2 regions of the Variovorax sp. W2I14 genome follow, and region 1 is predicted to be linked to the other one. Evidence: riboswitches for the same ligand, from Rfam matches in the RefSeq annotation. Region 1 holds a riboswitch; the other holds the start of a gene.
What was found. A riboswitch is a leader RNA that binds a small molecule or an ion and turns the genes downstream of it on or off. The one in region 1 is predicted to bind glycine.
Positions count from the first base shown of each region.

Region 2: it holds a riboswitch for glycine, as region 1 does, so the genes downstream of both, QF040_RS29040 (D-amino acid dehydrogenase) here and gcvT (glycine cleavage system aminomethyltransferase GcvT) in region 1, are expected to answer to the same signal.

Region 1 is NZ_JBNDJX010000001.1:523,943-539,226, reverse strand. It holds gene QF040_RS02580 (M949_RS01915 family surface polysaccharide biosynthesis protein) at 1-346, opposite strand, end outside; gene QF040_RS02575 (acyl-CoA thioesterase) at 354-776, opposite strand; gene QF040_RS02570 (DMT family transporter) at 773-1,597, opposite strand; gene QF040_RS02565 (SDR family oxidoreductase) at 1,675-2,457, opposite strand; gene QF040_RS02560 (electron transfer flavoprotein-ubiquinone oxidoreductase) at 2,564-4,261, shown strand; gene QF040_RS02555 (TRAP transporter substrate-binding protein) at 4,433-5,407, shown strand; gene QF040_RS02550 (TRAP transporter small permease) at 5,571-6,083, shown strand; gene QF040_RS02545 (TRAP transporter large permease) at 6,095-7,387, shown strand; gene QF040_RS02540 (YybH family protein) at 7,464-7,985, shown strand; gene QF040_RS02535 (hypothetical protein) at 8,103-8,651, shown strand; gene QF040_RS02530 (hypothetical protein) at 8,910-9,338, opposite strand; glycine riboswitch at 9,520-9,594, shown strand; glycine riboswitch at 9,615-9,722, shown strand; gene gcvT (glycine cleavage system aminomethyltransferase GcvT) at 9,770-10,942, shown strand; gene gcvH (glycine cleavage system protein GcvH) at 11,005-11,376, shown strand; gene gcvP (aminomethyl-transferring glycine dehydrogenase) at 11,426-14,338, shown strand; gene QF040_RS02510 (hypothetical protein) at 14,377-14,625, opposite strand; gene QF040_RS02505 (DUF3014 domain-containing protein) at 14,732-15,284, opposite strand, start outside.
Region 2 is NZ_JBNDJX010000001.1:6,213,168-6,228,451, reverse strand. It holds gene rfbF (glucose-1-phosphate cytidylyltransferase) at 1-151, opposite strand, end outside; gene QF040_RS29080 (hypothetical protein) at 167-400, opposite strand; gene QF040_RS29075 (glycosyltransferase family 2 protein) at 345-1,148, opposite strand; gene QF040_RS29070 (NAD-dependent epimerase/dehydratase family protein) at 1,145-1,972, opposite strand; gene rfbG (CDP-glucose 4,6-dehydratase) at 1,969-3,108, opposite strand; gene rfbC (dTDP-4-dehydrorhamnose 3,5-epimerase) at 3,105-3,656, opposite strand; gene rfbA (glucose-1-phosphate thymidylyltransferase RfbA) at 3,653-4,549, opposite strand; gene rfbD (dTDP-4-dehydrorhamnose reductase) at 4,589-5,479, opposite strand; gene rfbB (dTDP-glucose 4,6-dehydratase) at 5,476-6,546, opposite strand; glycine riboswitch at 6,662-6,752, shown strand; glycine riboswitch at 6,786-6,903, shown strand; gene QF040_RS29040 (D-amino acid dehydrogenase) at 6,994-8,295, shown strand; gene QF040_RS29035 (FIST signal transduction protein) at 8,306-9,583, opposite strand; gene QF040_RS29030 (PhaM family polyhydroxyalkanoate granule multifunctional regulatory protein) at 9,629-10,411, opposite strand; gene QF040_RS29025 (PLP-dependent aminotransferase family protein) at 10,502-11,947, opposite strand; gene QF040_RS29020 (LysE family translocator) at 12,038-12,637, shown strand; gene QF040_RS29015 (DMT family transporter) at 12,693-13,655, shown strand; gene QF040_RS29010 (PLP-dependent aminotransferase family protein) at 13,752-14,981, shown strand; gene QF040_RS29005 (LysE family translocator) at 14,999-15,284, shown strand, end outside.

The DNA.
Region 1 (15,284 bases):
CGCGGATCGACCATTGCCGCGTCAATGCGCCATCGCTTCCCACCTTGAAGAGCGTGGCCTGGATGGTGGAGGACAGCGTCTCCTTCGTGAACGGCAGGTCCTGCTTCTCGGCGAGCACCAGCGCATAGCTGCCGGACTTGTCGGTATAGCAATAGCGCTTGAACACCGGCAGTTCGACGCTGGCTTTCTTCACTGCATCGGCGCTCAGGAACGGCGCGTCGGCAGGGCATGCGTTCTTTTCGGCCTGGGCCTGGGCCTGGGCATGGGCATGGGCATGGGCATGGGCATGGGCATGGCTCGCGGCGAGCAGTGCGCACGCGGCAAGCGCCAGTACCTTGTGTTTCATCGCACGCTTACTCACTAACGATTTCGCGCAGCCACTCCGGCAACGCCAACGCCTTCTGCTTCGGAAAATCCACCCAGATCGTCGTCGCCCCGCCCGCCGCGCAGATCACATCGGGCGCCTCTTCGCGCGCCATCGTGCCCCAGCTCTCGAAGGTGGTGCGGCCCGGGTCGCTCACGTACATCTTCAGCAGCACGTTGCCCGGGTATTCGATCTGCCGGTAGAAGTTGCAGAAGGCATTGACGATCACCATGCCTTCGCCGCCGGGCTCGGGCTCGAAGCCGATCGAGCGCATCCAGTCGATGCGCGCGGTTTCGAGATAGCGGAAGTAAGTGCCGTTGTTCAGGTGGCCCATGGCGTCCATGTCGCCCCAGCGGATGGGGATGGACATTTCATACACGAGCTTCTTCTTTTCGGGGATTTCGATTCTCATCGGTGCGCCTTGATGGATGCGAGGATGCCCAGCACGAACAGCAGCGCCGCCACCCACTCGGTGGCCTGCGGCCAGCGGCCGTCCCAGACGAAGGAATAGAGCAAGGCGAACAGCGTCTCGCTCACGATCAGTTGGCCGCACAGGCTCGCAGAGAGGCGCTGGCTGGCGATGTTCCAGAGGATGGTCGCGAGCCACGACGAACCGAAGCCGCCCGCCAATGCGATCCAGACGAAGAGCATGCCGTCGGGCTGCGCCTTCAGCGTGGCCATGTCGCTTCCCGCCACCAGCCACAGCAGCAAGGCCCCAAGGCCTGTCGAGATGCCGAGCCAGTTGGCCCAGTCGGTCGCGTTGAGTTCGGTGTGGCGCTGCAGCCATTTCGCGTTGAGGAGGCCGTAGATCGTCCAGCTCACCATCGCGCCGAGGGCCAGCGCAATACCCCAGCCGAAGCGCACCCCACCCTCGCGATGCTGCGTCGACCAAGCGCCCCAGATCATCAGCGCGATGCCCGCACCCGTGAGCACGAGGCCCGGCAGTAGCGCGCGCATGCGCAGTCCCGCGGGCCGGCCGAGCAGCATCATCCAGACGGGAATCGTGCCGATGATGAGGCTGGGCACCTCGGTGCCGGCCGCCACGATGCCGAAGGCCAGCAGCAAGTAGTAGCCGCTGAAGCCCAGCACGCTGAGCCCGAGCGCCGCGAGCGCCTGCCGCCCGTTGGGCCAGCGTACAGCCGCCGGCCGCGCGAACACTGCCAACGCCGACACAGCACCAAACACCGCGAAGCGCGCTGCGGTGATGTCGACCATGCCGAAGTGCCCCACCATCCGCGGCGCCACGAACACCAGGCCCCAGAGCGCGCCAGCGCCCAGCCCGGCAGCAATGCCGATCCAAGCCCTCGGAGTCAGACCGCGAACCCGTCGTCGGCCGCGATGACGGCGCCGTTCACGAAATGGCTCTGGCCACTGGCCAGCAGCACGATCAGGCCGTCGAGGTCTTCGGCCTTGCCCACGCGCTTGCGCGGCAGGATGCTGACCAGTTTGGCGCCGGCCTCGGTGGCCCAGAGCGCTTCGTTGAGTTCGGTGGCGATGTAGCCCGGGCACAGCGCGTTCACGTTGATGCCGAAGCGGCCCCACTCGAGCGCCATGGCCTTGGTCATCTGCACCAGCGCGGCCTTGCTCATGCCGTAGGCGCCGATGTTGGCCACCGACTTGAGCGCGGACACCGAGGCGATGTTGATGATGCGCCCGCCGATGTAGGTGCCGGGCGCCGATCCGTCGGCGCGCGCCAGCATGCGCTTGCCGACTTCCTGCGCGACGAAGAAGGCACCCTTGAGGTTGGTGTCGAAGATGAAGTCGTAGTCGTCGGGCGTCACGTCCTGCAGCCGCTGGCGAACGTTCACGCCGGAGTTGTTGACCAGGATGTCGATCGGGCCGACCTCGGTCTCGGCACGCGCGACGGCGGCCTTGATGCTGCCGTGGTCGGTCACGTCGAGTTCGACCACGTGGGCGTCGCCGCCCTCGCCTTCGATGCGGGCGCGCAGTTCCTTGAGTTTTTCGACCCGGCGGCTGGCCAGGACGACCGCGGCGCCGGCACGCGCCAGCGTTTTTGCGAACTGGGCGCCGAGGCCGCTGGAGGCGCCGGTGACGAAGGCCACGCGGCCCGAGAGATCGATGCTGTAAGCCATGGAAAACAGGTCCTGGTGAGTCGCGGAGGTGACGGGTTGCGCTCCCCCTAAAATGTTTCGCGCCCTCGTAGCGTCCGAGCCTCAAAACATTATCGACCAGACCCACATGACCCACGACGAAATCCTTGCCCAGTTCGGCCCTCGCGAAGCCATGGAATACGACGTGGTCGTGGTCGGTGGCGGCCCGGCGGGCCTCTCGACCGCGATCCGCCTGAAGCAGCTGGCCGCCCAGCACGAAAAAGAGATTTCGGTCGTGGTGCTCGAGAAGGGCTCCGAGCCCGGCGCGCACATCCTTTCGGGCGCCATCATGGACCCGCGCGCGCTCAACGAACTGCTGCCCGACTGGAAGCAATTGGGCGCCCCGCTGAACCAGCCCGTCACCGACGACGCGATGGTGTTCCTCGGTGAGAAGTCGGGCCTGCGCACCCCCAATGCCTTCCTGCCGGCCTGCTTCCAGAACCACGGCAACTACATCATCAGCCTGGGTGCCTTCACCAAGTGGCTGGCGCAACAGGCCGAGAACCTGGGCGTCGAAATCTTCCCCGGTTTCCCGGCCGCCGAGGTGCTCTACAACGAGAACGGCTCGGTGCGCGGCGTGGCCACCGGCAACATGGGCGTCGGCAAGGACGGCGAGCCGACCGAGAACTTCCAGCTCGGCATGGAGCTCCTGGGCAAGTACACGGTGTTTGCCGAAGGCGCGCGCGGCCACCTGGGCCGCCAGCTCATCGCCAAGTTCAAGCTCGACGAAGGAAAGGACCCGCAGACCTACGGCCTGGGCGTGAAGGAAGTGTGGGAAATCGACCCCAAGCGCCATCAGCCCGGCTTCGTGCTGCACACGGCCGGCTGGCCGATGAAGAGCGACACCTACGGCGGTGCCTTCCTCTATCACATGGAGGACAACAAGGTCACGATGGGCTTCATCACGGGTCTCGACTACAGCAACCCGTACCTCAGCCCCTTCGAGGAAATGCAGCGCTGGAAGCTGCACCCCAATGTGCGCTGGTACCTGGAAGGCGACGAGGCCAAGGGCATCAAGCCGGCCAAGCGCATCGGCTACGGCGCGCGCGCCATCACCGCCGGCGGCCTGCAGTCGCTGCCCAAGACGGTGTTCCCGGGCGGCGCGCTGGTCGGCTGCGAAGCCGGCTACCTGAACGTGAGCCGCATCAAGGGCAGCCACGCGGCCATCAAGACCGGCATGCTGTGCGCCGAAGCCGCCTTTGACGCGGTGCAGGCCGGCCGCCAGCACGACGAACTCACGGCCTATCCGGCCGCGTTCGAGAAGAGCTGGCTCTACACGGAGCTGAAGAAGGCGCGCAACTTCAAGGCCTGGTTCAAGAAGGGCCTGGGCGTCGCCACACTCATGAACGGCATCGAGCAATGGCTGCTGAAGGGCAACATCCCCTGGACCCTGCGCCGCACCAAGCCCGACCACCTGTACCTGAAGCCCGCGGCCGAGTGCAAGCCCATCGTGTATCCGAAGCCGGACGGCAAGCTCACCTTCGACCGGCTCTCCAGCGTGTTCATCAGCAACACCAACCATGAAGAGCAGCAGCCGGCCCACCTGACGCTCAAGGATGCGACGGTGCCGGTCAACATCAACCTCGAGAAGTTCGCCGGCCCCGAGAGCCGCTACTGCCCGGCCGGCGTCTACGAGTTCGTCGGCACCGAAGACGGCAAGCAGCGTCTGCAGATCAACGCGCAGAACTGCGTGCACTGCAAGACCTGCGACATCAAGGACCCGACGCAGAACATCGTGTGGGTCACGCCCGAAGGCGGCGGCGGGCCGAACTACGTGGGCATGTAAGACGCCTAGCCTCTTTGGGTGCTTTTCAGGGAGCCCTCTTCGGAGGGCTTTTCTGTTTCTGGCGGGGTGTGCGTCCGTGAAACTCCCGACATGCGCAAGCCCTCGCTTGCGGCATAGTCGAATGCGCCTGACGCATTCCTGACCCCTGACCACATTCCCCCCGGAGACACCATGAAACTCGGCCACATTGCCGCCGCCTGCCTTTCGCTCGCCCTGGGCACATCCGCCCTCGCACAACAACCGACGGTGCTGAAGATCGGCTATGCGACGTCCAAGGAGTCGCACTACGGCGTCGGGTCCACGGTGTTCTGCGACGAGGTCGAGAAGGGCACGCAAGGCCGCTTCAAGTGCCAGCATTTCGCCAACTCGGCGCTGGGCGGCGAGCGCGAGCAGATCGAGGCGATCCAGCTGGGCACGCAGGATCTGGTGAACACCTCGACCGGCCCCGTGGGCAACTTCGTGCCCGAGGTCAAGATCGTCGACATCCCCTTCCTCTTTCGCGACTACGACCATGCGCGCAAGGTGATGGACGGCCCGATCGGCCAGGACATCCTCACCAAGTTCCCGAGCAAGGGCATCATCGCGCTGGCCTGGACGGAGAACGGCTTTCGCCACATGACGAACAGCAAGCGGGACATCGTCAAGCCCACCGATGCCGCGGGCCTGAAGATGCGCACGATGGAAAACAAGGTGCACATGGACGGCTACCGCACCTTCGGCATCCTGCCGACGCCGATGGCCTTCCCCGAACTCTTCGGCGCGCTGCAGCAGGGCACGGTCGATGGGCAGGAGAACCCGATTCCGGTGATCCTCGCGTCCAAGTTCTCGCAGGTGCAAAAGCACCTGTCGCTCACGGGACACGTGTACTCGCCCGCCTTGCTGCTGCTCTCGCCGAAGGTGTGGAACAAGCTCTCTGATGCCGACAAGAAAGTCTTCGTCGACGCGGCCAGAAAGGCTTCCGTGGCCCAGCGCAAGAAGGTCAACGACGACGAGAACAACGGCATTGCCCAGCTCGAGAAAGACGGCATGAAGGTCACCAAGACCGTCGACGGAGCCGCCTTCCGCGAAGCCCTGAAGCCGGCCTATGCGGGCTACGCCAAGGAGTTCGGCGCCGACAACATCAAGAAGATCACGGACGTCCAGTAAGCCTCGCGCGCCAGACCCCAACCGTTCACGCTGAATCCCCCACCGTTCACGCTGAGCCTGTCGAAGCGCCGCGCAGGGCTTCGACAAGCTCAGCCCGAACGGTTGTTTGTCTTGGCTCGAACGGTTTTTTGCTTTGCTTTCCGCTAGAACCGAGAACAACAACGTGCAAGCCTTCGAGCGCTACTTTCTCGCCGCCAACCGCTGGGCGCTGATCCTTCTGCTGGCCGCCATGTCGGTCATCATCTTCACCAACGTCGTGATGCGCTACACCACCAGCAATTCGCTCGAGTGGGCCGAAGAGGTGTCGCGCCACATGATGATCTGGCTCACATTCCTCGGCGCCGGGCCGGTGCTGCGCTACGGCGGCCACATTGCGGTGGAGAACCTGCAGGATGCGCTGCCGCGCGCGGGCGCCATCGCGGTGCGCGCCTTCGTCGCCGCGCTGCTGTTCGCCTTCTTCGGCTTCATGGTCTGGTACGGGTGGCTCTACATGCAGCGCACGATGTTCCAGCTCACGGCCGTGACGCAGATTCCATTCGCCTACATCTACAGCGCGATGCTGTTCGGCGGCATCCTGCTGATCGTGCACTGGCTGCTGGTGGTGCGGGGCTACGTGATGAATCGTGAGTTCGCGTCCGATGCGCACTTCGATGCCAACGCCTCGGCGTCGCTGTAAGGAGAACGACCATGGATGCCAGCATCGTTCTCATCGTCTCGGCCTGCATTTTCCTGGCCATCGGCGTGCCCGTGGCCTTTGCGCTCGGCCTCTCGACCGTCACCACGCTCATCCTCGCGGAGAACTATCCGCTGATGGTGCTGCTGAAGGAAACCTTCACCGGCATCGACAGCTTTCCGCTGATGGCCGTGCCGTTCTTCATCCTGGCGGCCGAGCTCATGAGCGGCGGCTCGCTCACCGAGGTGCTGCTGCGTTTCGCGGGCCAGTTCGTCGGCCACCGGCGCGGGGGCCTGGGCTACACCAACGTGGTGTCGCTCACCTTCTTCTCGGGCATCTCGGGCTCGGCGCTGGCCGATGCGGCGGGGCCGGGGTCGATGCTCATCAAGATGATGGACAAGGCCGGCTACGACCGCTCGTATGCGGCGGCGCTCACTGCCTCCACGGCCATCGTCGGGCCGATCATTCCGCCCTCGATCATCATGATCATCTACGCGCTGCAGGACGAGACGGTCTCGGTCGGCACGCTGTTCGCGGCCGGCATCCTGCCGGGCATCCTGATCGCGGTGGCGATGTGCATCGTGAACTTCTATGTATCGAAGAAGCGCAACTACAAGGGCGACGGGCAAACGCCGCCGCTGCGCGAAATTCTCATCACGACCTGGAAGGCGATACCCGCGATCCTCTTGCCGGTGGTGATCCTCGGCGGCATGCGCGCGGGCTGGTTCACGCCGACCGAAGCCTCGGTGGTGGCGGTGTTCTATGCGCTGGTGTGCGGCAAGTTCATCTACCGCACGCTCGAGTGGAAGATGCTGCCCGACATCCTTTCGCGCTCCGCCCTGCTGTCGGCCTCGGTGCTGATCATCATCGGCCTGTCGGCCTCGTTCGCATGGGTGCTGACCATCGAGGGCATTCCGCAGCAGATGGCCGAATGGCTCATCAGCATGAACCTCTCGCCGTGGATGTTCCTCATCATCGTCAACGTGTTCCTGCTGCTGTTCGGCATCTTCATCGAACCGCTGCCGGGCGTGATGGTGCTGGCGCCGATCCTCGCGCCCGTGGCGATCAAGCTGGGCGTGGACCCGGTGCATTTCGCGATGATCGTGATCTTCAACCTCACGCTCGGGATGATCACGCCGCCGGTGGGCGGGCTCTTGTTCGTGACCTGCAACGTGTCGAAGGTGCCGATGTCGGCGCTGGTGAAGGAGCTGGTGCCGTTCCTCTGGGCGCATGGCGCGGTGCTGATGATCCTGACCTTCGTGCCGGCGCTCAGCACCTGGCTGCCGCGGGCGCTCGGGTTCAAGTAGCGGCGCCGCTGCCTCTGCAGCGGTTCGCTGCCAGAATCGGCGCCACGCCAACAACCGACAACCGAGGGAACCGCCCATGAACCGACTCGCCACCTGCCTGCTCGCCGCAGGGCTGCTGTCCACGGCCGCACTGGCTGCCACGCCCGCCGCCACCCCGGCGGCAAAACCACCAGCACCTGCCGCATCGGCTACGGCCGCTGCAGCGGCAACCCCGGCGCCGGCTGCGCCAGCGGCCGCTCCCGCGCAAGCGCCCAGCGCGGGCATCGCCGAAATCGAAACCGCCGTGCGCGCCTGGGCCGACGCCTGGTCCGCACGCGACGTGGACCGCTACCTCGCCGCCTACACCCCTGACTTCACACCGGCCAGGAAGCAGGACAAGAAGCAGTGGGAAGCCGAGCGGCGCACCCGCATTTCGAACAAGTCGAAGATCAGCGTGACCGTCGACGACCTCGTCATCAGCGTCAACGGCCAGACCGCCAGCGCGCGCTTCAAGCAGGTCTACAGCGCCGACAAGCTCAAGAGCACCGACCGCAAGACGCTGGAACTGCAGCGCGTGGGCGACAAGTGGCTGATCCGCAAGGAAAGCACCGGCGCCTAAGACTTGAGCGTCCGACGGCGCGGCGGCGGTGATCTCCCTGTAAGCCGAACAGGTTCATGAAGATGTCACCGCTCGCAACGATGCTGCAGCCTTCGATCTTCGAAAGCTGTGGCCGCCATGTTTCCCACCAAGACCGACAAGGCACGCGACGAACTCCAGGGCGGGCAGCGCACGCTCAACCAGCGTGAACGCGCCCTGCTGCTGATGGCCGACGGCCGGCGCTCGCTGACCGACTTCAGCCCGCTGTTCGCGAACCGCACCGAGGCGGAGCAGGCGATCCAGGCGCTGGTGAGCAAGGGCTATCTGCAGGATGCGCAGGCGGTGGCCGCTGCTGCGGCGGCTGCGGCTGTACCAACCCCGATGCCGGTGCCCGCGGCCGACCCGATCCGCATCGCCACCTCGGCCGACACCTTCGACGGCAAGCGCTCACTGGCCACCACGCGGATGTTTTTGTTCGACATCTGCGAGCGCATGTTCGTGCGGCGCGACCCCAAGTTCGCCCTGCAGATGCGCGACGCCCTGCGCGAGGCCCGCGACCGCGAGGCGATGCTGACCATTGCCGCGCTCATGCTCAGTGAAATCGAGAAGACGGCCGGCGCCGAGCGGGCCGAATCGCTGCGGGAGCGCATCGAGCGGCTGCTGCCGCCCGCGGAAGTGGTGCATTGAAGTCCACCGTGACCCATTTCAGGCAGTCGTGAATATCTCGCGGTATCGGTCATTGTTCGAGACATTGGCCTCGCTCATTTGATTCCGCATATCCAAGGCCAGGGCGCCAATTCCAATTCGGTTCGGCGTATTGAATTCGACGCGGCAATGTCCACCGCTTTTGCATTTCCATTCAGATCATTTTTGAAAAATGCTGAACCGCCTCGACGATTCCGGCAATCGCCGGCGTGAGGCTGCAAAACCTGGCCCTGAATCGCATCAACCGTTATTGACCAAGTCGCCGCCTATAGCGAGCTTTTCATAAGCCTTGACCTTGTCCGGCGCGCCTTCGAGCGCGGCAATGAGCCACGGCGGTTGGCGGCCCTTTGTTCCCCCAGTCCAGGTCGCGCTGGAATTGGGATCCTTGTACACGGTGCCCTTCACATAGGCCTTGGCTTCCGATGCCTGGCTGCCATTGGGTGAACGCGTGCGTTTTGCTCCCGATTTGTCGTAAGGGTCCAGCGCGGCCTTGCCCTCCGGGATGCTGAAACCGGCTGCCTCGAGCTTCTTCGCATAGGCATCGGCCAGCACCTTCAATTCTTCTCCACGCTTGGCCTGCAATGCCAGCTCCAGTTGGGCCCGTTCATCGTCCATTTCCTGGATGCGCTTCTGGATATCCGCGAAGCTCATATTCCTGGCATCTGTCATTCTTTGCGTTCCTTTGGGGGTGTGTTGGTGTGCCCAATATGCTAGTGCCAAAAGAAGAGGCCAACCAGACGGATTTATCCAAGCCTTGGTGCGGTTCTGCTGCTCCACGCCGATGCCCAGAATCCCGCGCCGACGCCGTTGAGTTTCGAAGTCGTGCGATTCGTCCACTACACTCGGCGGGGTCAGGAGAGAGCCCCGCACGACGGGGCCGCCGAAGGCGCAGGGGATCCCCGAACGCTCAGGCAAAAGGACTGACAAGGCGCCGGTTCACACCGGCGTTTCCTTGCTGGAGAGAGGCCATCGCACCATGTGCACCGGCCCACCGAAGGAGCAAACCCCGATCGTGGGGCGAATCTCTCAGGTAAAGCGGACAGCAGGGGTGGCCCGTGGCATTGCAGCCATGGATTTCGACTGCCCCTTTGGAGTGCCCCGTGGCTGCTTCTTCCGCTCCCGATACCCAACTTCTCAAGACGCCGCTGTACGACCTGCACGTGGAGCTCGGCGCCCGCATGGTGCCCTTCGCGGGCTATTCGATGCCGGTCCAGTACCCGGCCGGCCTCATGGCCGAGCACAAGCACACGCGCGATGCGGCCGGCCTGTTCGACATTTCCCACATGGGCCAGCTGCGCCTCGTCGGCCCCGACGCAGCGGCCGCCTTCGAAACCCTGATGCCCGTCGACGTGATCGACCTGCCCGCCGGCAAACAGCGCTACGGCCTCTTGCTGAACGACGACGGCGGCATCCTCGACGACCTGATGTTCTTCAACGAAGGCCACGGCTCGATCTTCGTGATCGTGAACGGCGCCTGCAAGGTGGCGGACATCGCGCACATCCAGCAGAAGATCGGCGCGCGCTGCGAGGTGCAGCCCCTGCCCGACCACGCGTTGCTCGCGCTGCAGGGCCCGCAGGCCGCGGCCACGCTGGCGCGCCTGTCACCCGGCATCCAGCGTTTCGTGTTCATGACGGGCGGTGCGGTGCAGATCGGCGGCATCCCCGCCTTCGTCACGCGCAGCGGCTACACGGGCGAAGACGGTTTCGAGATTTCCGTGGCCGGCAAGGACGCCGACGCCCTCGCCCGCCTGCTGCTGGCCCAGCCCGAGGTCAAGCCCATCGGCCTCGGCGCCCGCAACTCGCTGCGGCTCGAAGCGGGCCTTTGCCTCTACGGCAACGACATCGACACCACCACCACGCCCGTCGAGGCGTCGCTCAACTGGGCAATGCAGAAGGTGCGCCGTGCGGGCGGTGCGCGCGAAGGCGGTTTCCCGGGCGCGGCAAAGATCCTCGCCCAACTCGCAGCCGCGACCGTCGGCGCCGCAGGCCACACCGACCACGACACCCTCAAACGCAAGCGCGTCGGCCTCGTCGCGCTGGAGCGCATTCCGGTGCGCGACGGCACGCTGCTGCAATCCTTCGAAGGCCAGGACATCGGCATCGTCACCAGCGGCCTGCTCGGCCCGACGGCCGACCGCTGCATCGCGATGGGCTACGTGGCCACGGCGTTCTCCGAGCCCGGCACGCGCGTGCAGGCCATCGTGCGCGGCAAGCCGGTGCCGATGGAAGTCTCGACCATGCCCTTTGTGCCGACCCGCTACTACCGAGGCTGATCGCGGCTGACCGCGGCTAGGCTCTGCATCCCGATTCAATTTTTTCCACGAGGAGTTTTCCCATGAGCATCAAGTACACCAAGGACCACGAGTGGGTCTCGGCCGAAGGCGGCGCCGTCACCGTCGGCATCACCGTGCATGCGCAGGACGCGCTGGGCGATGTCGTGTTCGTCGACCTGCCCGAAGTCGGCAAGACCTTCGCGCAGGGCGAAGTCGCCGGCGTCGTCGAATCGGTGAAGGCCGCGGCCGATGTGTTCATGCCCGTCTCGGGCGAGATCACCGAAGTGAACGAAGCGCTGCGCGCCGACCCGTCGCTCGCCAACAGCGACCCGCTGGCCAGCGGCTGGTTCTTCAAGGTCAAGCTGAGCGAGCCCGCGCAGCTCGACGCCCTGCTCGACGCCGCCACCTACGACAAGTTCGCCGCCGAATCCTGATCCCCCGCGTTCCCCCGCCTTTTCTTCTTCTCCTCGAGCCTTCACCGCCATGCCGATTCCCGCCCTTCCCTCTTTGCAAGAACTAGAGAACGCCGAAGAATTTCTCGCCCGCCACATCGGCATCGATGCGGCGGACGAGGCGCGCATGCTGCCGGTGATCGGCTCGGAAACGCGGGCGGAGCTCATCGACGGCATCGTGCCCGCGGCCATCCGTCGTGCGAAGCCGATGCGCCTGCCGGCCCCGGTGACCGAGGCCGAGGCGCTGGCCGAGCTGAAGGCGATGGCGTCGAAGAACAAGGTGTTCAAGAGCTTCATCGGCCAGGGCTACTACGGCACGCACACGCCGGGCGTGATCTTGCGCAACGTGCTGGAGAACCCCGCCTGGTACACCGCCTACACGCCCTACCAGGCCGAGATTTCGCAGGGCCGCATGGAAGCCCTGCTCAACTTCCAGACGATGGTGTGCGACCTCACGGGCATTGCCATCGCCAACGCGTCGATGCTCGACGAAGCCACGGCCGCGGCCGAGGCGATGACGCTCGCCAAGCGCAGCGTGAAAAGCAAGAGCAACGTGTTCCTGGTCTCTGGCGACTGCCATCCGCAGACCATCGAAGTCATCAGGACGCGCGCCGCGCCGCTGGGCATCGAGGTCAAGGTCAGCACCGTTTCCGAGACGCTGCCGCACCTGATGGCGAGCTGCGAGTTCTTCGGCGTGCTCGCGCAGTACCCCGCCACCACCGGCCATGTGCACGACCTGCGCCCGCTCGCGGGCCATGCCCACCAATGCGACGCCGCGTTCTGCGTGGCCGCCGACCTGCTGGCGCTCACGCTGCTCGCGCCCCCCGGCGAATGGGATGCCGACATCGTCTGCGGCACCACGCAGCGCTTCGGCATGCCGCTGTGCAACGGCGGTCCGCACGCCGCTTACCTCGCCTGCCGCGATTCGTTCAAGCGCTCGCTGCCGGGCCGCCTGGTCGGCGTGAGCGTCGACACGCACGGCCAGCCCGCGTACCGCCTCGCGCTGCAGACGCGCGAGCAGCACATCCGCCGCGAGAAGGCCACTTCCAACATCTGCACCGCGCAGGTGCTGCCGGCCGTCGTGGCCAGCATGTACGCCGTGTACCACGGACCCGATGGCCTCGTCCGCATCGCGCAGCGCGTGGCGGCGCTCACCGCCATCCTTGCGCAAGGCCTCACGCAGATGGGCCGCGCGCCGGTCAATGAATTCGCCTTCGATTCGCTCACGATCCGCACCGGCGACGACACGCCGAAGATCATCGAGCGCGCCACCGCCGCGGGCGTCAACCTGCGCCAGCGGCTGCAGCAGCACCTGGGCATTTCGCTCGACGAAACCACGACGCGCGCCGACATCGAAACGCTCTGGGCCCTGTTCGTGCCCGCGGGCACCGCGATGCCGCGCTTCGACGACCTCGCCAACACCGCGCCGCGCCTGCCCGAAGACCTGCGCCGCACCAGCGCTTTTCTCACGCACCCGGTGTTCAACACGCACAAGAGCGAGACCGCGATGCTGCGCTACATCCGCAGCCTCTCGGACAAGGACCTCGCGCTCGACCGCAGCATGATCCCGCTCGGGAGCTGCACGATGAAGCTCAACGCAACCAGCGAGATGATCCCGATCACCTGGCCCGAGTTCGCGAACATCCATCCCTTCGCGCCCGCCGAGCAGCAGCTGGGCTATGCGCAGCTCGACGCGCAACTGCGCGCGTGGCTCTGCGAAGCGACCGGCTACGCGGGCATCAGCCTGCAGCCCAATGCGGGATCGCAGGGCGAGTACGCGGGCCTCCTGGCCATCAAGTCCTTCCATGAAGCCAAGGGCCAGGGCCACCGCAACATCTGCCTGATTCCCTCGTCGGCGCACGGCACCAACCCCGCAAGCGCGCAAATGGTGGGCTTGCAGGTGGTGGTGACGGCCTGCGATGCGCAGGGCAACGTCGACATGGACGACTTGAAGCGCGCCTGCGAGAAGCACAGCGATAAGCTGGCCGCCGTGATGATCACCTACCCCAGCACGCACGGCGTGTTCGAGACGCGCGTGAAGGAACTCTGCGAGCTCGTGCATGAACACGGCGGCCGCGTGTACGTCGATGGCGCCAACATGAACGCACTGGTCGGCGTGGCTGCACCCGGAGAATTTGGCGGCGACGTGAGCCACCTGAACCTGCACAAGACCTTCTGCATTCCGCACGGCGGTGGCGGCCCGGGCGTGGGCCCTGTGTGCGTGGTCGAAGACCTCGTGCCGTACCTGCCGGGCCATGCGACGGCCGGCGTCGCATCGAACGGCGTGGGTGCCGTATCGGCCGCGCCTCTGGGCAATGCGGCGGTGCTGCCGATCAGCTGGATGTACTGCCGCATGATGGGCGCCAAGGGCCTGCAGGCCGCGACCGAAACGGCGATCCTGAGCGCCAACTACATCAGCGCGCGCCTGAAGGACCACTACCCCACGCTGTACGCGAGCCCCAACGGCCACGTCGCGCACGAGTGCATCCTCGATCTGCGTCCGCTGAAGGACACCAGCGGCGTCACCGCCGAAGACGTGGCCAAGCGCCTCATCGACTACGGCTTCCACGCCCCCACGCTGAGCTTCCCCGTGCCCGGCACGCTGATGGTGGAGCCCACCGAGAGCGAGCCGCTGGCCGAGCTCGACCGCTTCATCGACGCGATGATCGCGATCCGCGGCGAGATCCGCCGCATCGAAGAAGGCGTGTGGCCCAAGGAAGACAACCCGCTCAAGCACGCACCGCACACCGCGGCCAGCCTGCTGGGCACCGAATGGTCGCACCCGTATTCGCGCGAGCTCGGCGCGTTCCCGCTGGCCGAACTCAAGCTCGCGAAGTACTGGCCGCCGATCGGCCGCGTGGACAACGTGTATGGCGATCGCAACCTGTTCTGCAGTTGCGTGCCGGTGGGCGAGTACGAGGAAACCGAAGCGGCGCGAGGCTGAACGCGCGGGCGCCGCGGCGCCCTGTCCGTCTCAGCGCCTCAGCCTTCGCGGCGGTACATCGCCCACTTCACCGTGAGGATGTCCGCGGCGATCTTGGCGGCGTTGACCCCGGCATAGGTTCCGGAGGGATCGAATTCGAAGGCCTCCTGGTAGCGCTTGACCTGCGCATAGTCGCGGTCGAAGGTCATCGGCCCCATCAGCTCGGCGGGGTTGATGCCCGTGGGCAACGCCAGGAATTTCTCGGGATCGGTGGCACTCTGGTAGAGGTCGACGCTCAGCAGGCTCATACGGTGTCCTCGAAATTTTTGAAGGTCGGGCCATCATCTGCGGCATCCCGGCCGATCGCAATCGGCCTGCGCCTACATGGCGCGCGGCCTCGGTTCGAGCCCTGCCTCAGGGTTGCTTCTTCTTCGCCAGCTCGCCCGTGGCGATCTGCTGGCGGAAGCCGCGCAGGCTGGCCTTCACCTTGCGCTCGTTCTCCGGCCCCATGCGCACCATGATCTTCTGGCCGGAGGACATGGCCTCCAGCTTCGGATCGACGTACTCGTAGCGCACCCACGGGCGCTGCGAGGGCACGTCGCCCTTCACCTCGACCAGCCGCACCTGCACCGGGCCGCTGGGCTCGGGTGCCTGCAAAAGGTGGTCGATCACCGCAATGAGCCGGTCGTTGAAATAGCGCCCTGGAAAACCGAGCTCTTCGTACGCCTTCTGGAACAGCGGATAGAGCTTGGCGTACACCGTCGCCGCCTTGGCCGGATCGACCGTTTCCGCGAGCAGCACGATGCCGTTGTAGCGCGCCGCGTTGTTCGCCGCGATGGTCTGCGTGCCGCCCTGCGGCCCGTCGGTGATGAAGCGCTGCCCCGTAGGCTGCACCGGCCACGCGCTGGCGGGCGCCTGCTCGCGCGCGAGGTTGTCGACCGTGGCGACGAAGCGCCGCACGATGCCG
Region 2 (15,284 bases), 5.7 Mb from region 1:
CCACGAAGTCCTTGATTCCATGGTTGGCATACATCTTCATGATGTGCCACAGCAGCGGCCGGCCGCCGACTTCGACCATCGGCTTCGGCTTGGTGTCGGATTCTTCGGCGATGCGCGTGCCGAGACCGCCGGCGAGGATGACTGCTTTCATATGAATGTGTGTTCCCTAGAGCTTGAGATCGTTCGGTTGCATGTTAAGCGTGCGCTCAACGATGGCGATCGGATCCGCGCGCAGCACGCGATAGATCCGCAGGATGTATTCGCCGATGATTCCCAGCAGGAACGCATTGAGCCCGATGCCGAAAAGAATCAGCAGCTGGATGCTGACGAATCCGCGCGGCAGGTCAGGCTGCAGCAGGCGGAGGATGACGTAGTAGACCGATGCCGCCAGGCAACCCAAGAGGATAACCACTCCCAGGAATGAAGCCATGCGCAGCGGGCACGGTCGAATGGTTGAACACGGCCGTCAGTCCGAGACGCATCAGGCGCATCACGTTGAACTTGCTTTCGCCCACCGTGCGCGCATCGCGGTCGTAGGCGATGCCAGTCTGGTTGAATCCCATCCCGGCGATCATTCCGCGCAGGTAGGGGTTGCTCGTGCGCGACTTGGCAATGGCCTCGATCACCGCACGATCGACCAATCGGAAGTCGCCTGCATCGCGTGGAATCGGGTGTTCGCTGACCCGGTCGATGACCCAGTAGCCGCATTTGCGGATCAGGTTCATCAGCATGCCTTCGCGCCGTTTACGGCGGATACCGTAGACCACGTGATAACCCTGCTGCCAGAGCGCGAAGAACTCCTCCAGCATCTCGGGCGGGTCTTGCAGGTCGGCGTCGATTTGCAGGACGGCATCTCCCCGCGCATGCAGATAGTTGGCAAGAATCGAACTCTGGAATCCGAAATTACGCGAAAACCTCAGCGCCCGAATGCGAGGATCTCGCTCGGCGAGCCGGGTCAGCATCGACCAGGTCTGGTCGTCCGAATGGTTGTCTGTGAAAACAAATTCGAGATCGCACCGATCCGCCATGCGCTCTCCCAGGGCCACCAAGCGTGCATAGAGCGCATCGAGGTTGCCGGCTTCGTTGAGCACGGGAATGGCAATGGACACCAGCGGTCGCTTTGCAGACAAATGAATATCTCCGTTCATGCTTGCTGCAATCCGGGCAGTTGAGCCTGCACATAAGCGGCCACGCCCGGCAAGGTGGCCCTGAAATCGATCTGTTCGATCTGCGGGGTTCTTGCCAGCACCGTTGCGTAGTTGTCGTCCGGCGGTTCAGGACGTGCGCCGATGCGCAGCAACTCCGGCCGCCCTACGGCATCGAACACACCGCGAGCCAGGTCGGCCAACGTGACTGGCGCACCGTGGCTCAACGGCAGAACGCCCGTGACGCCAGTCTCCAACAGTGCGCGCAGCGCGGTCGCTTCATCATCGACGTGATGGTACTCGCGCAGTTGCCTGCCCGGCGACATCTCGAACGGAAGGCCATCGCGCAACGCCTGGCAGAGTTGCCCGAGGAACATGAAAGGCGCGGGTGCGCCGCCGCCATACAAGGTGTGCACTTGGAGGTGCAGCACCGCATCGCCCGCGGCGGCGCGATCCGTGACGAAAACACCGAGCTCCGCCTTGCTGGCCACGTACGGATTGGGATGCCGGGTCAGCCGCTCCATCACCGTGCCGAAGGTCACCACGCGCAATCCGGCTCTGCATGCGCCGTCGATCACACGCATCGGAAGCTCGACGTTGACGCGGCGGTGTTCTGCGGCGGAAAGCGTCGGATCCAGCAACCCGGCAGTGACAAGCACGACCGAACCGACTGGCGCGGCTTCGAAGAAGCGTTCGATCGCCCCTGCGGCCGCGGGCTGCCACCAGTCCTCGTAGACCGCGCGGTCCAGGCAAATGGTTTCCAGCGAACCGCGCGAAGAAAGGATCGCCTGCCCTAACCGGCCTCGTCCACCGATCATGTAGATCATGCGCGGATGTCTCCGCGCCAGGCCTCGATCTGCGCCAACGTGATGTCCTTGGCCAAGTGCGGCGCTTCGTAGTATTTGCGATACCAGGCCGCCGTTTCGCGCGCCACGCGGTGCGTGTCCCAGGCCGGCGCCCAGCCGAGCAGGTTGCGGGCAATCGAACTATCGAGCGCGAGAGCCCCCGCCTCGGGCAGCGGGTTGTCCATGAACTCCAGCGGCGGACGCTGCCACTCGTCGCTCATGAGTTCCAGCACCTCACGCACTGAGTACTGCCTCGGATCCTGCGGCCCCAGGTTCCACGCGCGTGCGGCGTCTTGCGGCTTCGACCCGACCAGTTTCGACATCAACAGCAGATATCCGTGCACCAGCGCAAGCACGTGTTGCCAGGGACGAGTGGCCTGCGGATAGCGCAGCGTCAGCGGCGTAGCGTTGACCACGCTGCGCACAAAGTCGGGGATGAGTCGGTCTTCGGACCAGTCGCCGCCGCCGACAATATTGCCGCCACGTGCCGTCGCGATCGCCGGCCCCTTGCCCTCCGTAAACGGGTAGGACGCGGCATAGCTCTGAATCACCATCTCGGCTGAAGCCTTAGATGCGCTGTAAGGATCCTTGCCGCCGAGCGGATCGTTTTCCCGATAAGGCCAAGGCCACTCGTTGTTGCGGTACACCTTGTCGGTGGTCACGCAGACCACGCCGCGCACGCCGGTAACGCGGGCTGCCTCGAGCACATGGGCCGTGCCCTGAGCGTTGACCTGAAAAGTCCGAAGCGGCTCCCGGTATGAACGCCGAACGAGCGGCTGCGCCGCCAAGTGCAGTACCAGTTCGGGATCGAAGGCCTTCATTGCAGCCAGCAGCCGGTCGTAGTCGCAAATGTCCCCGAGCGTGCCCTGCACGTCCTTTTCGAGGCCTGCGGCCGCGAAGAGTGACGGGGTAGTTTCCGCGGGCAGCGAATAGCCTTCGACGACAGCGCCGATGGATTGCAGCCAAAGGCACGCCCATCCGCCAGTGAAGCCCGTGTGCCCGGTGACGAAGACCTTCCGCCCCCGCAGTTCCTGCTCGAAACCTGCCAAATCGATCATCTTTGCTTCGCTTCCATCAACAAGCTCATTCATTTTTTTCCGAAAGGTGGGGCCGGTCACCGTTCGAACAGTTCCGCAAGGTCCATTGGCAAACCTGCAAGATCCTTGGCGGAGAGCGTTGGTGCCCCCCCCACATCCGGCCATTGGATGCCGAGGCGCTCGTCGTCCCAACGGATCGCACGCTCGTGCGCCGGTGCGTAGTAGTCGGTGGTCTTGTATAGAAAATCCGCCGATTCGCTCAGCACCAGAAAGCCATGGGCGAAGCCTTCGGGCACCCACAACTGCTTGTGATTGTCCTCGCTGAGTTCAACACCCACCCATTTACCGAACGTGGACGACGCGCGCCGGATGTCCACCGCCACATCGAACACCGCGCCGCGCGTGACGCGCACCAGCTTGCCTTGGGTTTGTTCCAGCTGATAGTGGAGACCACGCAAGACGCCCTTGGCCGATCGCGAGTGGTTGTCCTGCACGAATTCCACATGCCTGCCCACCGCCTCGTCAAAGGCCTTGCCATTGAAGCTTTCGAAGAAGAACCCCCGCGCATCGCCGAACACCTTGGGCTCGATCACGAGCACGTCAGGAATCGAGGTAGGCGTGGCCTTCACGAGCGCACCTCATCGCTCAGCAGGTGCTTGAGGTATTTGCCGTAGCCGCTCTTTTCCAGCGGCGCCGCAAGCTTTTCGAGTTGCTCGGTCGAGATGAAGCCATTGCGCCACGCAATCTCTTCAGGACACGCGATCTTCAGCCCCTGCCGATGCTCCAGCGTGGCGATGAACTGCCCCGCTTCGAGCAGGCTGTCGTGCGTGCCTGTATCGAGCCACGCATAGCCGCGCTGCATGATCTGCACGTTCAGCCGATCGAGGTCGAGGTACGCCTGGTTGACCGCGGTGATTTCAAGTTCGCCGCGCGCGCTTGGCTTCACCGCCTTGGCGATGTCGACGACTTGGTTGTCGTAGAAATACAGCCCCGTCACCGCATAGCTGCTCTTGGGCTTCAGCGGCTTTTCCTCGATGCTGCTGGCCTTACCATTCGCATCGAACGCCACCACACCATAGCGTTCAGGATCCTGCACGTGATACGCGAACACGGTTGCGCCGGATGGCTTCGCATCGGCGTCGGCAAGCAAGTGCACGAGGTCATGGCCATAGAAGATGTTGTCCCCCAGCACCAGCGCACTCGGCGAATTACCCACGAACTCTTCACCGATCAGGAACGCCTGCGCCAACCCATCCGGGCTCGGCTGCACCGCGTACTCCAGGTTCATGCCCCACTGGCTGCCATCGCCCAGCAACTGCTGAAAACGCGGCGTGTCCTGCGGCGTGCTGATGATCAAGATGTCGCGCATGCCGCCCAGCATCAGCGTGCTGAGCGGGTAATAGATCATCGGCTTGTCGTACACCGGCAGCAGTTGCTTGCTCATGGCGAGCGTCGCGGGATGCAGGCGGGTGCCCGAGCCACCGGCGAGGATGATGCCTTTGCGTTGCGTCGTTTGGGTCATGGGATGTTCGTTCGTGTCTCTTGTCTTGCTCGACGGATGTCAGAAGGTTTCGCGCAACATGCGGGCGACGCCGGACTGCCACTCGGGCAGAACGAGGCCGAAGGTCGATTGCAGCTTGGTGGTGTCCAGGCGCGAGTTGTGCGGCCGCCTGGCCGGCGTCGGGAATGCGGTGGTGGGCACGGGCTCGACCGCCTCGGGGCCGGCCTTGAGTTCGACACCCGCCGCCTTTGCCTGCTCGATCACGAAGCGCGCATAGCCATGCCACGTGGTCACGCCACCGGCCACCGCGTGATAGAGCCCGGCCTTGGACGGGTCCTGCAGCGTCGCGCGAATGGCGTGCGCGGTGATGTCGGCCAGCAGCTCGGCGCCGGTGGGCGCGCCGAACTGGTCGTCGATGACCGTGAGCTTGTCGCGCTCCTTGGCGATGCGCAGCATGGTCTTGGCAAAGTTGCCGCCGCGTGCCGCATACACCCAGCTCGTGCGAAAGATCAGGTGCTTCGCGCAGTGCTTTGCCACCAGTTGCTCGCCTTCGAGCTTGGTGCTGCCGTAGATGCTGAGCGGACCGGTCGCATCGTCTTCCTTCCAGGGCTTGCTGCCGCTGCCGTCGAAGACGTAATCGGTCGAGTAGTGAACCATCAGCGCGCCGATCTGCTGCGCGGCTTCGGCCACGACACCGGGCGAGGTGGCGTTGAGCTTGCGCGCGAACTCGGGTTCGCTCTCGGCCTTGTCGACCGCGGTGTGCGCTGCGGCGTTGACGATGACGTCGGGCCGCACCTTCAGCACCGTCTCGGCCAGTTGCTCGGGACGGCCGAAGTCGGCGTTGAAATCGGTGCTGTCGAAGTCGAGTGCCACCAGTTCGCCCAGGGGCGCGAGGCTGCGCTGCAGCTCCCAGCCGACCTGTCCGCCCTTGCCCAGCAGCAGCAGCTTCATGCCGCCGCCTTCGCGTCGTATTGCTTCTCGACCCATTCGCGGTAGGCGCCGCTTTGCACGTTGCGCACCCACTCGCCGTTCGCGAGGTACCACTCGACCGTCTTGCGGATGCCGCTGTCGAAGGTTTCGGCGGGCTTCCAGCCGAGCTCGCGCTCGAGCTTGCGCGCGTCGATGGCGTAGCGGCGGTCGTGGCCCGGGCGGTCGGTCACGTAGGTGATCTGTTCCTTGTACGGCTTGCCGTCGGCCTTGGGGCTCAGTTCGTCGAGCAGCGCACAGACGGTGTTGACGATCTCGATGTTGGGCTTCTCGTTCCAGCCGCCCACGTTGTAAGTCTCGCCGAGCTTGCCGGCTTCGAGCACGCGGCGGATGGCGCTGCAGTGGTCCTTCACGTAGAGCCAGTCGCGCACCTGCATGCCGTCGCCGTACACGGGCAGCGGCTTGCCGGCCAGTGCGTTGACGATCATGAGAGGGATGAGCTTCTCGGGGAAATGGAACGGCCCGTAGTTGTTCGAGCAGTTGGTCGTGACCACCGGCAGGCCGTAGGTGTGATGCCAGGCGCGCACGAGGTGGTCGCTGGCGGCCTTGCTGGCCGAGTAGGGGCTGTTGGGCTCGTACTTGTTTTCTTCGGTGAAGGCCGGGTCGGTCTTGGAGAGCGAGCCGTAGACCTCGTCGGTCGACACATGCAGGAAGCGGAAGGCAGCCTTCTGGTCGGCCGGCAGCGCATTCCAGAAACCGCGCACGGATTCGAGCAGGCGGAAGGTGCCGAGCACGTTGGTCTGCACGAAGTCTTCGGGGCCGTGGATCGAGCGGTCGACGTGCGATTCGGCGGCGAAGTTCACGACGGCGCGGGGCTTGTGCTCGGCCAGGAGGCGGTCGAGCAGCGCGCTGTCGCCGATGTCGCCCTGGACGAAGATGTGCTTCGGGTTGTCCTTGAGGGACGCGAGTGTCTCGAGGTTGCCCGCGTAGGTCAGTTTGTCGAGGTTCACGACCGGCTCATCGCTCTGCGCGATCCAGTCGAGTACGAAATTGGCGCCAATGAAGCCTGCGCCGCCGGTTACCAGGATCATGGGGTCCCCTGTTGTTGTCGAACGATCGCCCTCTGGCGAATGAACGGGCGATTATCCCACCGGCCCACAGGGCCGAAATCCAGGGTTGGCGCATCCGCGGGGCCCACCTACAATCGCCCCCACTGCAGGAGAGCGGGCCACCCCGGTGGCCCTACCGAAGGCGCAAACTCCCATAAACGCTCAGGTCGGCCCAACGAAGTTCTTTGTAATTTCGGCAAGGGGTCAGTACTGCATCAAATCAAACGCCGTCTGGAGAGCCATCGCACCCCGCAAAGGTGTCGCGATGCACCGAAGGAGCAAACCTGCTGCAAGGCGCAACAGGTGAATCTCTCAGGTATCGAGGACAGGGGGAGCGGCAACTTGGACGGCGGACGTCCGGTTGCTTGCTATTGATTGAATAGCACACCACGCCCGCCATTCAAGCGCTGCACCTCAAAGGTACTTGCAATGCGCGTGATCGTTCTTGGCGCCGGCCTGCTCGGCGTGACTTCGGCTTATTACCTCCAGCAACTCGGCCACGAAGTGACCGTCATCGACCGGCAGGCCACCCCGGCCGCCGAAACCAGCTTCGCCAACGGCGGGCAAATATCCGTCAGCCACGCCGAACCCTGGGCCAACCCCAGCGCACCGCTCAAGGTGCTGCAGTGGCTCGGCAAGGAAGACGCCCCGCTGCTCTTTCGCATCCGAGCCGACATGCGCCAGTGGCTCTGGGGCCTGCAGTTCCTGCGCGAATGCACGCCGGCGCGCACGAAGCACAACATCGAGCAGATCGTGCGCCTGGGCACCTACAGCCGCGACACGCTGCAGCAACTGCGCCGAGACACGGGCCTGAGCTACGACCAGCGCACCCAGGGCATCCTGCATTTCTATACGACACAGAAGGAGTTCGACGGCGCACTCAAGCCCGCCGAGCAGATGCGTGCCCTAGGCTGCGAACGGCTGGTGATCTCGGCCGACGAGGCCGTGAAGATCGAGCCCGCCCTCGCCCACATCCGACCCCAACTGGCCGGCGCCACCTACACGGCCGAGGATGAATCCGGCGACGCCAACCGCTTCGCGCGCGAGCTGGTCGGCCTCGCGGCCGCGGCCGGCGTGAAGTTCCTCATGAGCCACACGGTGACCGCGCTGCGCGAAGCCGGCGGCAGCATCGACCACGTCGAGGCGACCGACAGCGAAGGCCGCTTCCAGCGCATCCGCGGCGATGCCTTCGTGCTGGCGATGGGTTCATTGAGCCCGTTGTATGCGGCGCCGCTGGGCATCCGCCTGCCGATCTACCCGGCCAAGGGCTATTCGGTGACGCTGCCCGTCAAGGACGCATCGAAGGCGCACCAGGTCTCGCTGACCGACGACGAATTCAAGCTCGTGTTCTCGCGCTACACGTCTGAATCGGGCGACCGCTTGCGCATCGCCGGCACGGCCGAGCTCAACGGCTACGACCGCGACCTGAATCGCGTGCGCTGCGAAGCCATCGTGCGGCGCGTCGAAGAGCTGTTCCCCGGTGCCGGCGACACCACGGAGGCCCAGTTCTGGACAGGCCTGCGCCCCGCGACGCCGAGCAACGTGCCGATGATCGGCAAGACGAAGCTGCCGAACCTGTACCTGAACACGGGCCACGGCACGCTCGGCTGGACGCATGCGTGCGGATCGGGCAAGTCGATCGCGCGGATCGTGAGCGGGCTTGCGCCCGAGGTGGACTTTGCGTTCACCGGCATGCCGGCACCGGCGCCGCGCGTGCTGCAGCCGGCCTGACCGCGCGCCGTCAATCCTTGCTGGTGAACACCGTCAACACGCCGGTGTAGCCATACAGGTGATGCCGGGCGATCTCGCCCGCGGCGAAGAAGCCGACCAGCGGCACGTCGCCCAGCGCGTGGCGCACGATCTGCAGCTCGGCACCGGGCGCGCCGAAGTGCGGCCCGCCGCGCCCGGAGCAACTCACGTACACCGCGCCTGCGATGCGGCGCGCGGGGTGCGGCGCCGCTTCGGCTTCGCCGGCAGCAACGGCGCGGGCGGTGGCCAGCGTCTGTTCTTCCGGCTCCAGCTCTTCGCGGATCTCCGCGCAGATGCGCATCAGGTCGGCCCGCGCAGCCTGCGCATTGCGGCGGCAGAAGGTCAGCCGCATGCCGGCCTCGGCCGTGTCGGCGATCGCGATGCCGCGGCGCGTCGGGTCCAGGCCGATGATGTGGCGCACCAGCACGTCGGCGCCCAGGTCGCCGGTGCGGCGCACGCCGTCGCTGCCCGCGTCGGCCAGGCCGACCAGCGTGTTGCGCACCGCATCGATGGCCTCCTGCGGCCGCTCGAGCGAGACCTGCAGGTCGGCCAGCAGCACGTCGAGCGCGGGCTCGCCGTCGAGCTTCAGCAGGAGGTTGCCGTCGGCCTCGGTGATCTCGCGCTCGCGCACGCCCGATCGCAGCGGCTGGCAGCCTTGGGTAACGCGCGACACCACCCGTACGCCTTCGCCGAACACCACGCCCGACAGGCCGCCCGAGAACACGCCGCCGGCCGCGCCATGCCCGCGGATGTTGCCGTTGCCGCCCACCGCGAACTGCAGCGCGCCGCCACGGCCTGACGAGAGTCCGCCGAAGAGGTAGCCGGTGTCGACGCGGCCGGCCATTTCGCCGATCAGCTCGGTGAGGTCCGGCGTCGCGGGGTCGGCGTGGACGAGCGCGGTGTGCGCCTCGAACCCGCTCATTTCCGAATTGCTCAGCGGCGCCACGCCCGAGAACACGCGGTACTGGTCGCTCGGCAGCGCGCAGAGCATGAGGCTCATGCCAGGCTCGTCGAAGTATTCGGCGTTGTTGGCCGAGACGCCGATGCCGACGGTGCCCGACCAGTCGGTCACCTCGGGCAACTCGGCGCTCAGGTGATCGAGGATGTCCTGCGCCTCGGACGCGTAGTGGTCGGTGATGTAGAGCAGCCCGAGCGTCGGGGACGACGCGTATTCGGGCAGAGCCATCTGCGCGCGCAACTGGGCCAGCACGAGGCCGGCGGCCATGCGCCATTGCGGATGGGTGGCATGACCCGTAGAAAACAACTTCATGATGCGTGCCAACCCGTTCTCTTCAAAAGTGGAATGTGCGGGACGTCAGCGGCGGCCGGTGGTTCGCTTGCGCGCGGCGGCCGACGTCTTTTTCTTCGCGGCGGGCGTTGCCGCCTTCTTGGCCGCGGTTCTCGTCGCGGTCTTGGCCGCGGGCTTCTTTGCGGCGGCTGTTGTCTTGCCCATCACCTTGCCGACCGCATCGGCCAGCGGCTGGGCCATGGCGGGGACCTTGAGCTGGGCCGCGTCCTGCAGCGCCGTGCTGGCGATCTGCTGGAACTGCTCGGTCAGCGAGCCCCACCATTGCATCGGATCGACCACACCGGCGCCGTCGGCCGCAGCCTTGCCGGAGGCAGCCTTGCTGCGCGGCTTTTTCTTCGGTGCGGGTGCTTCTTCTGCTTCTTCCTCGATCTCGGTTTCGTCTTCTTCCTCGACCGGCTCGGGTTCGGGCGCAGCCGCTGCAAAGGACGCCGGCGCCGGAGCAGCAGCGGCGGCCGCCTGCTTGGTGAACACACTCGCCAGGTCTTCCATCCGCACGTTCATGCCACGTAGGGTGGAGAGCGTCATCTTCTGCACCTCGAGCGCCTGGATCGTCGCCTTGAGCGCATGGCCGTTCTGCTCGAGCCAGTACTGCACGGTCTTGAGTTCCTGGATGCGCTTGTCGACCTCTTCCACGCTCAGCGTTGGCGCCACCCAGCTCGCCAGGCTGGGGATGCCCGGCACCGACGATGCGGCGCCGGTGCCTGCCGCGGCGCCCCCGGCCAGGTTCTTCAGGAAGTCGAATCCGGGGACGAACTGGCTGAAGTTGAAGGGTTGGCTGGCGTTGGTCATGCGGGAGGTCTCCTGGCTGGGTTTTCTTGTGCTGCCAGCTTACTCCAAGGCCTTGGCCTTTGGCCCGCCGGGCGCGGGCTTTTACCTGTGTCAGAGCTCGCCCCGCACCTTGCTGAAAACTTTCCAGAAAGTCGCGTCCTGCGAGGTCGCGAAATTGATCCGCATCATCGTGCTCGGTGGCCGGCGCGCATGGAAGAGCGAGCCCGGCGCGAGCAGGTAGCCCTGGTCGAGCATGCGCTGGGTGAGTGCGTCGGTGTCGACGCCCGTGTCGACCCAGCCGAACAGCCCCGCCGGCTCCGAGGCGAAGGTGCAGCCGTGCGACATGGCGAGCTTGACCGCCCGCCCGCGCGCGCCGTCGAGCCGGATGCGTATGCGCTCCGAATGCCTGCGTAGCTGACCCTGGTCGATGCACCACGACAACGCCCGCTCGAACAGCGTGGGCGAAGTGAGCGTGGCCAGGAGCTTGGTCTCCAGCAGCCGCTCCTTCAGCGCGGGGGACGCGGCCAGGAAACCGATGCGCCAGTTGGGCGCGATGATCTTGGCGAAGCCGCTCACGTAGACAGTGCGCTGCAGCCCGTCGAGCGCGCTCAGCCGCGTGGCGTGCTCGGGCGCGAGGTGGCTGTAGGTGTCGTCCTCGACGATGTGGAAGTCGTGCTCGTTCGCCAGCTTGAGCACCCGGTGCGCGCTCCCGGGCGTGAGGCTGTAGCCCGTCGGGTTGTGCAGCACGCTCACGCTCACGAAGAGCTTGGGCTTGTGCAGCACGCAGTATTGCGCCATCACCTCCAGGTCGGGCCCGTCGGCGCGGCGCGGCACCGGCAGGATGCGCATGCCCAGCGCCTCGAGCCGCGCGAACTCCAGCGCCCAGCCGGGCTCCTCGACCATCACCGGATCGCCCGGTCGCAGCAGCGTGCGGCTCACGATGTCCAGCGCATGGGTCGCACCGATGGTGGTGATGATCTGGTCGGGCGCGGCCGGCACGTTGATGCCCACCAGCTTCTGCGAGAGGCTGCGGCGCAGGCTCATGTCGCCGGAGGGCTCGCCGTACTGGAGCGACAGCTCCTGCAGCACGGCTGTACTGGTCATGCGCCGCACGGCCGTGGGGACGAAGGTGGACGTCATCCAGTCCGGCGGGAACACGCCCATGCCGGGCTGCGGCTTGTCGCTCGGGCGGTGGAACATGCTGCGGATCAGCGAGCTCGCGTCGGCCGGCACGCGCGAGGCCATCATCTGCACGGCCATGGCCGCGGGCATGCCGCTCAGGCCTGGCGCGGCCGCGCCGTTGGCCGGGCGGCCGTCCTGTACCGGGGCTGAATCGCGCACGTAGAAGCCGCGTTGCCGGCGGGCTTCGACAAGTCCCTGCGCGAGCAGTTGGTCGTAGGCGGCGACCACCGTGTATGGGCTCACACCCTGCTGCCGCGCGCACTCGCGCACCGAGGGCAATCGGGCGCCGGGCGGCAGCAGCCGGGTGCGGATGCGCTCGGCCAGGCGGTCCGCGAGCTGGCTGGTCAACGACTGGGTGGAGGTTCGTGTCAGCATGCTGTGTCGAAAGATTGACCAATACAGATTCCAGATTTGTCTGACCATCTGTACTGGCACTGTAATGGTCTCAAGTTTAGAGTGTGTGTCATGAACTGGCAAGAATTCACCGCGCTGCTGGTGCTGGCCACGGCGATGAGTTTTTCGCCCGGTCCCAACACCACGCTTTCCACCGCCCTGGCGGCCAACGGCGGCTTGCCGCGCGCGATGCGCTTCGTGGTCGCGGTGCCGATCGGCTGGACGCTGCTGCTGGCGATCTGCGCCGCCGGCCTCGGCGCGCTGGTGGTGGCGGTGCCGCCGCTGCGCCTGGCGATCAAGGGCCTGGGCATCGCCTACCTGCTGTGGCTGGCCTGGAAGCTCAGCGGCAGCGCCAAGCTCGGCAAGGCCGACGGCGCCAGCCTCTCGGTCGGTTTCGGCCAGGGCGTGATGCTGCAGTTCGTCAACATCAAGGCGTGGCTCCTCGCGCTCACGCTGGTGGCCGGATGGATCGCCGGCCAGCCCGATGCGCTCTCGCGCTTCGCCATCGTCGCGCCGGTGATGCTGTTCTATGCCTTCGTCAGCAACTTCGCCTATGCGCTGGTCGGCGCGCTGCTGCGCGATTGGCTTGCCAAGGGCAAGCGCCTCCTGTGGTTCAACCGCGCGATGGGCCTCGTGCTGGTGCTGACCGCATGGTGGATGGTGAGCGTATGAGCCGCCGGGCCGCTCCCAAGGCGAATGCCGCAGCGCGCAGCGCGGAGGCTGCGCCATGACAAAGCGCCTCGACATCAAGGACGAGACGCTGGGCATGTGGCTCGGCGTGATCGGCGTAGCCTTGTTCGCGGTGACCCTGCCCATGACTCGGCTGGCCACCGGCACGCAGGCTGCGCCTCAGTTGTCGCCATGGTTCGTCACGCTCGGGCGCGCGGCGCTGGCGGGCGTGCTGTCGGCCATCTTCCTCCTGGCCACGCGCTCGCCGCGGCCCGCATCGCACCAGTGGAAGCCGCTGGGCATGGCGGTGCTGGGCAACGTCATCGGCTATCCGCTGCTGCTGGGCTACGCATTGCGGGTGGTCACGGCCAGCCACGCGGCGGTCGTCACGGCGCTGCTGCCGCTGGTCACCGCCGCGGTCGCGGCCTGGGTGCTGCATCAGCGCGCACGCCTCGGCTTCTGGCTCTGCGCGGTCGCCGGCAGCCTGCTGGTGGTGGTGTTCTCGGTGCTGCGCGCGAGCCAGAGCGGACACGGCTTCGGCTTCGAATGGGCCGACCTGCTGCTGGTGGGTGCGGTCATCGCGGCATCGTTCGGCTACATCTACGGCGCGCAAGTCACGCCTTCGCTGGGTGCCGAGCGCGTGATCTGCTGGGTCTGCGTGATGGCCCTGCCGGTGACGCTGCCGGCCACGCTGCTCCTCTGGCCCACGACGCCCATCGCCACGGCGTCGTGGCTGGGCTTCGTCTACGTCGGCATGTTCTCGATGTGGATCGGCTTCTTCGCCTGGTACCGAGGCCTTGCCCTCGGCGGCGCGCTGCGCGTGAGCCAGACGCAGTTGCTGCAGCCCTTTCTGTCGATCCTCGCGTCGATCCCGATCCTGGGCGAACCGCTCGATGTGGTGACGCTGGGCTTTGCGATCGCGGTGGTGGTCACCGTGGTCATCGGCAAGAAGCTCTCGCAGCCGCAGGCCGCTCCAGCTGCGGCGCCGCTCCCGGCGGGCGCGGCCGGAAGAAACCGATGACCGCTGCACTCCACGCCGGCTGCAACAAAATCCTTGTTGCATCCCCTGGCGACCTGCCCTCGAATCTCACCTCACCCGCTTGAAAGAAGAAACACCATGAACTGGAAACTCGCCGCCCGTGCCGCCAAGATGAACCCGTCGGTGCTGCGTGAAATCCTCAAGGTCACCGAACGCCCCGGCATCATCAGCCTGGCGGGTGGCCTGCCCTCGCCCAAGACCTTCCCGATCCAGGCCTTTGCCGATGCCTGCGCCGAAGTGCTGCACAACGACGGCCAGGCCGCGCTGCAGTACGCGGCGAGCGAGGGCTACGCGCCGCTGCGGCAGGCCGTCGCCGACATGCTGCCGTGGAACGTCGACCCCGCTCAGGTGCTCATCACCACCGGCTCGCAGCAGGGCCTGGATCTGGTGGCCAAGGTGCTGATCGATCCGGGCAGCAAGGTGCTGGTCGAGACGCCCACCTACCTCGGCGCGCTGCAGGCCTTCGGCCCGATGGAGCCGAACCCGGTGAGCGTGGCGAGCGATGAAGACGGCGTGATCGTCGACGACCTCGTGGCCAAGGCACGCGCGACCGGAGGGCGCGCTTCCGAAGACGCCGCACGCTTCGTCTACCTGCTGCCCAACTTCCAGAACCCGACGGGCCGCACCATGACCGAGGCGCGCCGTGCCGCCGTCTCGGCCGCCGCCGCCGAAGCGGGCCTGCCGATCATCGAAGACAACCCGTACGGCGAGCTCTGGTTCGACGAAGCCCCGCCGCTGCCGCTGACCGCGCGCAACCCAGAAGGCTGCATCTACCTGGGTTCGTTCTCGAAGGTGCTGGCGCCCGGTTTGCGCCTGGGCTTCCTGGTGGCACCGAAGGCCATCTACCCGAAGCTGCTGCAGGCCAAGCAGGCGGTGGACCTGCACACGCCGATCTTCACGCAGCGCATGGTGTCGGCCGTGATGAAGGACAACTTCCTCGAGCGCCACGTGCCCACCATCCGTGCCCTCTACAAGCGCCAGCGCGACGCGATGATCGCGGCGCTCACCCGCGAGATGGCCGGCCTGGACGTGAAGTTCAACGCACCCAAGGGCGGCATGTTCCTGTGGGCGCGCCTGCCCGAGGGCATCGACACCGTGAAGCTGCTGCCCAAGGCCGTCGAGCGCAACGTGGCCTTTGTGCCCGGCGCGCCGTTCTACGCGGGCCTGGGCGATCCGCGCACGCTGCGCCTGTCGTTCGTGAAGGCCAGCGTGGAAGAGATCGATACCGCCGTCGCCGCGCTCGCGGTCACGCTGCGCGAAGAGCTGGAACTGCTGGGCGAGCACAAGCTCACGCCCGCACCGGTGTAAAGAAAAGGGGCCTGCCGATGATCGGACTCGCGACGCTCTCCCTCTTCCTGCTTGCGGTGCTGGCGCTGTTCCTCTCGCCCGGCCCGAACATGGCCTTCGTGCTCTCGCACGGCGTGGCGCACGGGCCGCGCGGCGGGTTCGCGGCGGCCATCGGCATCTCGGCCGCCGACCTGGTGCACACGCTGTTCGCGGCGACCGGCGTCACCGCGCTGGTCGCCGCCTGGCCGCCGTCGTTCGACGTGCTGCGCTATGCGGGCGCGCTGTACCTGGTGTGGCTCGCGGTGCAGGCGCTGCGCAGCGGCG